Regions from separate parts of the Arthrobacter sp. efr-133-R2A-63 genome, predicted to be linked through region 1. Evidence: riboswitches for the same ligand, from Rfam matches in the RefSeq annotation. Region 1 holds a riboswitch; the other holds the start of a gene.
The links. A riboswitch is a leader RNA that binds a small molecule or an ion and turns the genes downstream of it on or off. The one in region 1 is predicted to bind glycine.
Positions count from the first base shown of each region.

Region 2: another riboswitch for glycine. It lies ahead of gcvP (aminomethyl-transferring glycine dehydrogenase); the one in region 1 lies ahead of QRN45_RS00660 (serine hydroxymethyltransferase).

Region 1 covers NZ_JARVRG010000004.1:10,729-15,372, reverse strand. The annotation lists gene QRN45_RS00665 (PucR family transcriptional regulator) at 1-1,248, shown strand, start outside; glycine riboswitch at 1,348-1,448, shown strand; partial or broken gene QRN45_RS00660 (serine hydroxymethyltransferase) at 1,564-1,836, shown strand; partial or broken gene QRN45_RS00655 (L-serine ammonia-lyase, iron-sulfur-dependent, subunit alpha) at 1,903-2,094, shown strand; tRNA gene QRN45_RS00650 (tRNA-Ala) at 2,288-2,360, opposite strand; gene QRN45_RS00645 (SDR family oxidoreductase) at 2,392-3,177, opposite strand; gene QRN45_RS00640 (hypothetical protein) at 3,199-3,924, opposite strand; gene QRN45_RS00635 (GNAT family N-acetyltransferase) at 4,233-4,644, opposite strand, start outside.
Region 2 covers NZ_JARVRG010000016.1:22,277-26,920, reverse strand. The annotation lists gene gcvP (aminomethyl-transferring glycine dehydrogenase) at 1-1,385, opposite strand, end outside; glycine riboswitch at 1,438-1,543, opposite strand; glycine riboswitch at 1,545-1,642, opposite strand; gene QRN45_RS08090 (TetR/AcrR family transcriptional regulator) at 1,831-2,379, opposite strand; gene QRN45_RS08085 (MFS transporter) at 2,462-4,003, shown strand; gene QRN45_RS08080 (sigma-70 family RNA polymerase sigma factor) at 4,011-4,644, opposite strand, start outside.

The DNA.
Region 1 (4,644 bases):
GAAAAGATGCATGCTCCGGAGCTGCTGCCGGAGTTCCTGGCGGCCTGCGAGCAGTTGCCGCTGCCGCTGATTAGCATTCCGTATCCATTGCCCTTCATCGCTATCGCTCGAACCGTGGCTGAAGCTTCCCTTTTGGAGGAATCGCGACGCCTGCGTCAGACCGCACGGGTGTATGACTTGCTTCGTACGGCGGGAACAATTGAGGACCATTGGCAAGGCCTTCTCCAAGGACTCGCGGCTGAGCTCAATGCGGAGCTTTTCGTCGTGGACCGGCGATGCCTCCATCCCTGGCACCCGGACGGTGAGCCGCTGCCGGACTTCCTGCAAGCGGAATTGGCCCCCCTGACGGGACATATACCCATGACCGGAAAGAAGTTCCAATGGCATCGGCTTCGGGACCGGCACGTGTTGATGATGGACATCCCCACCCACGCCAATGCGGTCCTGGTGGTGCTGCCGAAAAGCGATCCGCACCCTGACGCCGTCGTGCTTCTGCATGCGGCGACGGTGCTGGGACTGGAACTCTCGCGAACGGCCCTGTCCCTGGAAGGGCGGCACCACCTAGCAGGCGAATTCCTCCTGCAGGCGTTCGATGGGCGCCTCGGGATCGCGGAACTGGAGATCAGGCTCGGCCATTTTGAGATTTCCGCGCAGAATTTCGTGGTGGTTTCGATAGGGGCCGACGACGGCGAGCGGCTGGCGAACATTCACGTGGAACTGTGGCGCCACGGACTTCAGGTCGCTTGCCTGCGGCGTCTCAACACCCTTCATGTGGCGGTAACCGCGGGGGTGACAGATGACGTTTTGATCCACTGCGCGGGGCCCGGGGTCCGGATTGGCATCAGCTCGCCTACGTCTGCCGGGGGCGTCCAACGCGCACTCCAGGAATCGCTGTGGGCGCTCGGTTCAGCGAAAGGCAATGCCGTAAGCCTGACCCGTTACGCCGAGGGGCCCTCCTGGCTGGGGCTCACGAGTTTCGAGGAGGGCACGGCGTTGGTACAGCGGCTGCTCGGCCCGATCTTCACGTATGAACAGAGCCAGGAAGGCGATCTCATCGTGACTTTGAAGACCTACTTGGACACTCAGAGGTCGTGGCAAAAGACTGCCGCGGCGCTCTTCGCCCATCGCCAAACCATCATCTACCGCATCCGGAAAATCAGCGAATTGACGGGGCTCGACATGACCGAAACCTCCACGTTGGCCCAGCTTTGGTTTGCGCTCCAGATCCATGAGGCCATGCACAAGTAAACCCGCTGCCGATAGCAATGTCCGCAAGCAGATGTTGCCCCGGCACTGACGTTGTGTGTATGGTGTGAGCCAAATCACCCCAAATCTGAATATGCCTTTCGAACCGTGGCGGGAGAGTCCTCCCAGCCATCAACCGGGCAGGCGCCGTAGGAGCAAATCCTCCCCAGGAATCTCTCAGGCCCCCGTACCGCCGCGGCGAGGCGACTCTGGAAAGCAGCCAGGCTTCGGTCCGGCTCACCGACGGTGCAAGCCGAACACAACGCGACAATGCGTTCTGCGGAATCTCTCAGGTCCGATACAGAGCGGGGAGGAACCCAATTAGCCGAGGACCGCCTCGCCGCGATCGACATCACCGTCAACCGCAACGCGGTTCCGTTCGACCCGCGTCCGCCGATGGTGACCTCCGGCCTGCGGATCGGCACCCCGGCACTGGCAACCCGCGGCTTCGGTGAAGCGGCGTTCCGCGAAGTTGCGGACATCATCGCCGAAGCACTGATCGCCGACGCCGACCTCTCCGGCCTGCGTCACCGCGTGGAGGCACTCGCCGCCGCGCACCCGCTCTACCCCGGCGTCGCGAACCTAGCGTAGTCCGGGATCGGCTCGGTACGCCCGTCGGGTCCGAAGGGGCCTGCTGGTCACCTCAACATTAAATCCCTGAAGTTCCTGCTTGCCGCGGGCGCCGTCGGAGTGCTCTACAAGGAGCAGGCCTCGATCTCCGGCGCCGAAGTGGGCTGCCAGGGCGAGGCCGGCTCCGCTTCCTCAATGGCCGCCGCCGGCTTGGCCGAAGTCATGGGCGGCTCCCCGGGACAGGTGAAGAACGTTGCCGAGATCGCAATGGAACACAACCGGGCCTCACCCAACGCGCTGCGCTTCCTCACACCCGAACAGGGGGAAGGGCTCGACGGGCCGAAAGGGGCAGAACCACCGGAGCCCGTCTCAATCCGGGACCCATGTCAGTGCCAGGTTAGTGATTTCGCAACCCCAGCAACAACGAAGACCCTCCTGCCCAACGTTTCCGCAGGTGGGAGGGCCTTCACTGTGGAGCTAAGGAGATTCGAACTCCTGACCTCTTCGATGCGAACGAAGCGCTCTACCAACTGAGCTATAGCCCCTGGTCAACTGTGCATTGCCAGTGTCCCTAGGCTACAAACTATCTTCGCGCTTTGCCAACCACGACTCGAACGTGTCTGTCCCGGTCCGCTGGCTTGGGACCAGATTCAGCCCCTTCCGAAGATATCTGCCCATCTCCCCCGGCAACGGCACCTCCACGAGAAGCCCGGCACGGCCCGACGCCTTGCGCCAGATCTCAGCAAGTTCGCGCATGGACCGGATGTCCGGTCCGCCGATGGTTCGCCTCCGGTGCCGCTCTTCTGAAGGCTCCCGCAACGCCTCGGCAAGCAACTCGGACGCCACATTCGCCGGCGAAATCGTTTGAAAGCGCGCACCCTTGAAGACCGGGATGAGGCGGACTTTCGAGCCCGCCTGGAAAACCGCCGTCACGAGGCTGTGGAATTGGGTGGCCCGCACAACAACCGTCTCCAGCGACGAGAGTGCGTAGACCCGCTCCTTGTCTGCTTTGGAGACATAAAACGCCGCGCTGCTCTGGTCGCAATTGATGATCGAGAGGAGAACGGCCTTTCGGACTCCGGCGACGGTGGCCGCGGCGAGCAGGCGCGCGCCGCCGTCGGCGAATTTCCTCCGCGCTTTTCCGAATTGCCCTTCCAAGCAATCGATCACCACATCGGCCCCCTGCAGGGCTTCGGCCAGCCCGGCACTGGTGGTGACGTCAGCCTGAAAGTAGCGCGCGCCGTCGCGATGGACTGGTGACGCGCCCGACGGCGGGCGGCGGCTCAGCACCGTCACGTCGAGCCCGGCGTCGAGCGCCAAACGGACGACTTCACGGCCCACTTGTCCCGTGCCACCTGCCACGCAGACGGTAGTCACTGGAGGTTATGCCCGGCGGCGCTGCAAGACGTCGTCGAGGTTGCTGAGGCCGCTCTGGGGCTTGCCGTGCTGCGCCTGGACCGACGCGCCCACGGACGGTGCGCTGGCTGGCTTCAACGTCGGCTTGCCGAGGGGCTTGGGAGCCTCAGGCAGGTCGAGGGGCTCGGGGGCGGGCCGCGGCGCCTTGGCGGCATCGACGTATGTTGGTTTGGGGACGTCCACGGGCTGCCATTCAGCTTCCTTGGATTCCGCTGTAAACCGGACTGTGTTGTCGCCGGCGGCGACAGCAACATTGAGGGCGGCTTGACGAAGTTCGACGGCGGTCAGTCGCGTCGCTTCACGGGCGTGGGCTTCGGCGTCGAAAATCTTGGTCGCCGGACGGTCCGTTGCAGGAGCGCTTGCGCGGGGACTCTCGGCTGGAGGGGCCATCGCGTTCCGGAAGGCCTTGTTCATCTTCGCCCTGCGGTCCCGGATGGCCAGTCGGCGAAGCAGGAAGACGGTCGCGACCACGCCCACTATGCATCCCAGCGGCAGCCACGCGGAAACGAGGCCAAGAATGCGGAGGACGCCGGAAACGGCAGCCGCGAGCAGGAGGAGAACGGCGGCAAGGGCAAGGGCACAGCGCCCGTATCTGACTTTGAAGACCGCTGTTTCCGATGCAGCATCACGCCGTTCGCCGGCGCCGGCCGATACCTCGGGCAATGCGGTTGCGGTGCTCTGCATGGTTTCCATTGCTTTCTCCTGCCGAGGGGTGATTGACAGAACCACCCCGGCTTGCAGTTCATGAGCGTCTTCGTCAATAACATCTGTTGGGAAGTCACCGGCCATCTGGATGTGCTGGCGACGATTCCGGAGTATGTATGGCGCAACCCAAACGATCCACAGCGCGACAGCAATGACCAATATCACCGAGCTGCTGAGAGGGAAGTCCACAATCAAAACCGTAGAAGCAAATAGCCGGAGGCCACCGCATTGCCAACGGTGTGTCGTCGGAGAGTCGGCAAATCAATGGACTTATGACCCTTATTCGCCGAAAGCGGCTAGTTGGCTCCGTGCCGAAGCCAAGCGGCCAGCAAGCCTCCGGGGACCTCTTCCGAGGTCAACGCAAAGCTTCGATGGTCAGCCCATTCTCCGTTGATGTGAAGGAAACGCTCGCGGCGCCCTTCGTCGCGGAATCCCAACTTCTCGACAACTCGCAGGCTCGGCCCGTTCTCCGGCCTGATGTTGATCTCCATCCGGTGCAAGCCAAGGGCTTTGAAGCAATGGTCGGTGGCCATGGCAACCGCAGTGGGAGCTATTCCGCGGCCGGCCCGGGCCTGGTCCACCCAGTAGCCAAGCGTGGCCGTCATCGCCGATCCCCACATGATCGAAGAGACCGTCAACTGCCCTACGATCCTAGGCTCCTGGAATCCAGGAATACGCTCCGTGATCACAAAGGGGAGCGCACTCGCT
Region 2 (4,644 bases), on a different contig from region 1:
TCCGAAGACCGCTCGACCGCGGCCTCCAGGACGAAGCCCTCATTGGCTTCGGTGAGTGAAGCACCAAACGCATCAAGGACACCGCCGACAACCGCCGTCGTTGTGGTCTCGTCAACCGAGACGCCCACAGTGTCGGCGTCGATGCCGCGCAGGTTGATGCCCTTGGCCTCCGCGGCTGCGACGATCCCGGCAGCCTTGCCCGGGACGCGGACGGTGACGGTGTCGAAGAAGCTGCCGTGCAGGACCTCAAGGCCCGCGGCCTTCAAGGAAGCAGCCAGGGTGCGGGCGTGGTGGTGGGCGGTCTCGGCGATCGCCTTCAGGCCCTCGGGGCCGTGGTACACGGCGTACATCGAGGAGACGATGGCCAGCAGTGCCTGCGCGGTGCAGATGTTGGAGGTGGCCTTCTCGCGGCGGATGTGCTGCTCACGGGTCTGCAGCGCCAGGCGGTAGGCGGGAGTGCCGGCGTCGTCCTTGGAAACGCCCACCAAGCGGCCCGGCATCGAGCGCTCCAGGCCCTTCTGGACCGCCATGTACGCGGCGTGCGGGCCGCCGAAGAACAACGGCACGCCGAAGCGCTGGGTGGAGCCGACGGCGATGTCGGCGCCCTGCTCGCCCGGAGGCGTGATCAAGGTCAGGGCCAGCAGGTCCGCAGCAACCGTGACCAGGGCGCCGCGTTCCTTGGCGGCGGCGATCACGCCCGAGTGGTCGAACACCCGGCCGGAAGCGCCCGGCTGCTGCAGCACGATGCCGTTGATCTCGCCCTCGGGCAGGCCCTGGGACAGGTCAGCGATCTCCACCTCGAAGCCCAGCGCCTCGGCGCGGCCCTTCACGATGGCGATGGTCTGCGGGAGGCAGTCGGCATCCAGCACCGTCTTGCCGTCGTGGGCCGTCTTGTTCTTGTTCGCCCGGCGCATCATCAGGACCGCCTCGGCCACGGCCGTGGCTTCATCAAGGAGGGAAGCGTTGGCGATGGGCAGGCCCACCAGGTCCTGGACCATGGTCTGGAAGTTCAGCAGGGCTTCGAGGCGGCCCTGGGAAATCTCCGGCTGGTACGGGGTGTACGCCGTGTACCAGGCCGGGGACTCGAGGATGTTGCGGCGGATCACCGGCGGAGTGACCGTATCGTAATAGCCCTGGCCGATCATCTGCACGGCCGTCTTGTTCTTGGAAGCCAGCCTGCGCAGCTCAGCCAGGACCTCGACCTCGCTCAGGGCGTCCTGGAGCGTCAGCGCGACGTCCTGGCGGATGTCTTTGGGAACCGCGGTGTCCACCAGCGAATCGACACTGTCGTAACCAACAGACTTGAGCATGATGTCAATGTCGGCCTGGCGGCGGGCGCCGATATGCCGGTCAACGAACGCGGTGGAGGTTGAACTAACCGTCACGAAGGAACTCCATTTATAAGGCGGCGCAAGGTACGCCACAGCTAATCGGATTCCTCCCCGCTCTGTATTGGACCTGAGAGTTTCCGCGAAACGTGCTTATGGCACTTTCCGCTTGCACCGTCGGTGAGCGCGCGTCAGCGTGCTGCTTTCCAGAGTTGCCTTGCCGCGGCGGTGCGTGGGCCTGAGAGATTCCTGGGGAGGATTTGCTCCTACGGCGCCTGCATCACATGCCTGCAGGACTCTCCCGCCGCAGATCAAAGGCGTATTCAATTGTGTGAATCGACTGTGGTTGCCGGTGACGGCTGCCACAACTACCAATTGTCCTATGGACTGCCCGCGTCCGCAAATAGGGTTACCTAGCAGCCCGACTTTCCCAACTGACTGGCACTTGTTGTCGTTTTGGAGCCTCAAAACGACACCTACTGCGAGTCAGTTGGGTGGCCACTCAGGTACGGAGGCGTTCGACGGCGGCCAGCAGCGCACCGACGTCGGCGCTCCTCGCGCTGGCCTTGACTTCCGTATCACCGGCGCCGCCTTCGAGCATTGCGTTGAAGTAGAGTCCATCGCCCATGTACCGGACGGCCTTGGCCATTTCAGGCCCGACTTCCTCGGCGAGCACATCGAGCCATTGTTGCTGGATTCCCGCGAAGCGCCTGCGGGTTTCTTCATGGGCTACTTCCGCGAGACGCGTGGCTGCCACAAACACGCGGTCCAAGGGCGTGTCGGCCCAGAGCGAGGACTTGATGAAGAACGCGGCAGCACCTTCCGGAGCTGCCTTCATCGCCTCGATGTCCAGCGCGGCCAGCCCGTCCATGCGCTCGAGCAAGGAGCTGATCATGGCTTCCTTGTTGGGGAAATGGTAGAGCAAACCGCCCTTGGAGACGCCTGCGCGCTTGGCGACGGCGTCCAGGGTGGCAGCCCGCTCCCCCACCTCGATCAGCAGGGCTTCAAAAGCATCCAGGACAGCGTCCCGGGCAATAGGTTTTCGCGGCATGGTGTCCATCATCCCTTAGTTCGATGCGGCAGTTCGATGCGGCAAATTGAAACTATACCGTCCAGACGGTACAGTTATGTTCATGTTCACCCCGTCCACAACCCAGCACCCCCGTACCCCTTCGATCCACACCGCCCCGTGGCGCGACTGGGCTGCCCTGGCACTCCTGATGTTCCCCGTGCTGCTGGTGGCTGTGGACAATACGGCGCTGACATTTGCCCTGCCGCAAATCGCCCGGTCGCTGGAAGTCGGGGGCGTACAGCTGCTATGGGTCGTGGATGCCTATCCGCTGGTCCTCGCAGCACTGTTGGTGTCCATGGGAAACCTGGGTGACCGGATCGGCCGCCGCCGCTTGCTGTTGATCGGCAGCACGGGCTTCGCGGCCGTTTCCGCGGCCACGGCCTTCGCCCCATCGGCTGAATGGCTCATTGCAGGACGTGCCAGCATGGGCATCTTCGGAGCCATGCTCATGCCGTCCACACTGTCGTTGATCCGCAACATCTTCCCGGACCCGAACCGTCGCCGGCTCGCGGTTGCCGTGTGGGCCGCGGGATTCTCCGGCGGAGCCGCGCTCGGTCCGATCTTTGGCGGTTGGCTCGTGGAGCATTTCCGGTGGGGAGCCGTGTTCCTGGTCGCCGTGCCGCTGTTGCTTCCCCTGCTCGCGTTCGGTCCGTCCTTGATTCCCGAGTCGAAGGACCGCAACCCGGGCAAGCCCGACGTTCCCAGCGTGGTGCTGTCCATCCTGACCATGGCCCCGATGGTTTACGGCATCAAGGAGGCCGCCGTGCACGGGTTCGGCCCGGGTCCCGCGGCCTTCATGGTGTTCGGCCTGGCTATGGGAATTGTCTTCGTCCGGAGGCAGGGCTCGTTGGCATCGCCCATGTTGGACGTTCAGCTTTTCCGGAACAAGGTCTTCAGCACGGCCATTACGGCCAACGTCCTGTCCCTGTTCTCCATGACGGGATTCATCTACTTCTTCGCCCAGCACTTGCAGCTGGTGGAGGGCCAGTCCCCCATGCAGGCAGGGATCGCGATGGTTCCCGCCCTACTTGCCACCATTGTGGCAGGACTGGTGGTGGTCCCTTTGGTCAAGCGGATCCGCCCTGGCCTGGTGGTGGCATCGGGATTGGCGCTGAGCGCGGTGGGATACCTCGTGGCCGCCCTGGGAAACCACAGCCAGGGGCCGGGGTACCTTTTGACGGCGCTCCTGCTGCTGGCCATCGGGGTTGGCTCGGCGGAGACCATCTCCAACGACCTGATCCTCGGCGCGGTTCCTGCCGACAAGGCAGGCGCGGCATCGGCGATCTCGGAAACGGGCTACGAACTCGGATCACTGCTGGGCACAGCCGTGCTCGGCTCCATCCTGACAGCGTCCTACCAACACCATTTGCTGCTTCCGGTCGAACTGTCGGCCCACGCCGCAGAACGCTCGCGGGAGACGCTCGCCGGCGCCATGGACACCGCATCTACCCTGCCCCAGCCATTGGGCGACGCCCTGAGCACCGCGGCGCGTGCGGCCTTTGAATCGGGGGTCCACATCACGGCAGCGATCGGGCTGGTTCTGATGGCGGGGGCGGCAGTCCTCTCCGCCGTCGTGCTCCGCCGCGTGCCGACCGCCAAGTAGGCGGACTCTAGACTGCCTGGTTCAAGGCTGCATCCGGAGCGCTGAAGCTGCGGGTGATTCCGCCCAGGGTGGCGGTGGCGAGGGTCGAGAGGTAGTCGTGCCGGCGTCGGGCGGTAATCCGCGAATGGGGCTCGAAGGATTGCCCGGGATCGTCCGCGTAATGCGCGGACAGCCCGTCGCGCATGAGCCGGATGCCCTCGGCGCGCTGCTGGGAGACCGCGGCGTGGGTGGAGCCGAGTTCCTCGGCGAGTTCCTTCACGGTCCGCCCCGCGAAGTAGATCTCCTCGACGACGTACCGCATCTTCTCCGGCAAGGCCTCGACGGCGGCCCGAAGGTACTTCAGGCGCTCATCGGCCAGGACCGAATGCTCCGGGGAGATCGTCTCCGCCGCGACCGTGTCCACCACCACGTCATCCAGCGGCGACAGCGTCCGCGCGGCATCGGCCAGGGCCGCTTCCACCACGCTGCGTTCAACGCCCAGCGCCGAAGCGGTCTCGGCCACCGACGGGGTGCGGCCAAGGACTCCGGAGAGCGTTTCCTGGACCGACATGGTTTCCTTGATGCGTTTGCGCGCCGAGCGGGTGGCCCAATCGCTGGCCCGCATCTCGTCCGCGAACGCCCCGACGATCCGGCGGCGCGCA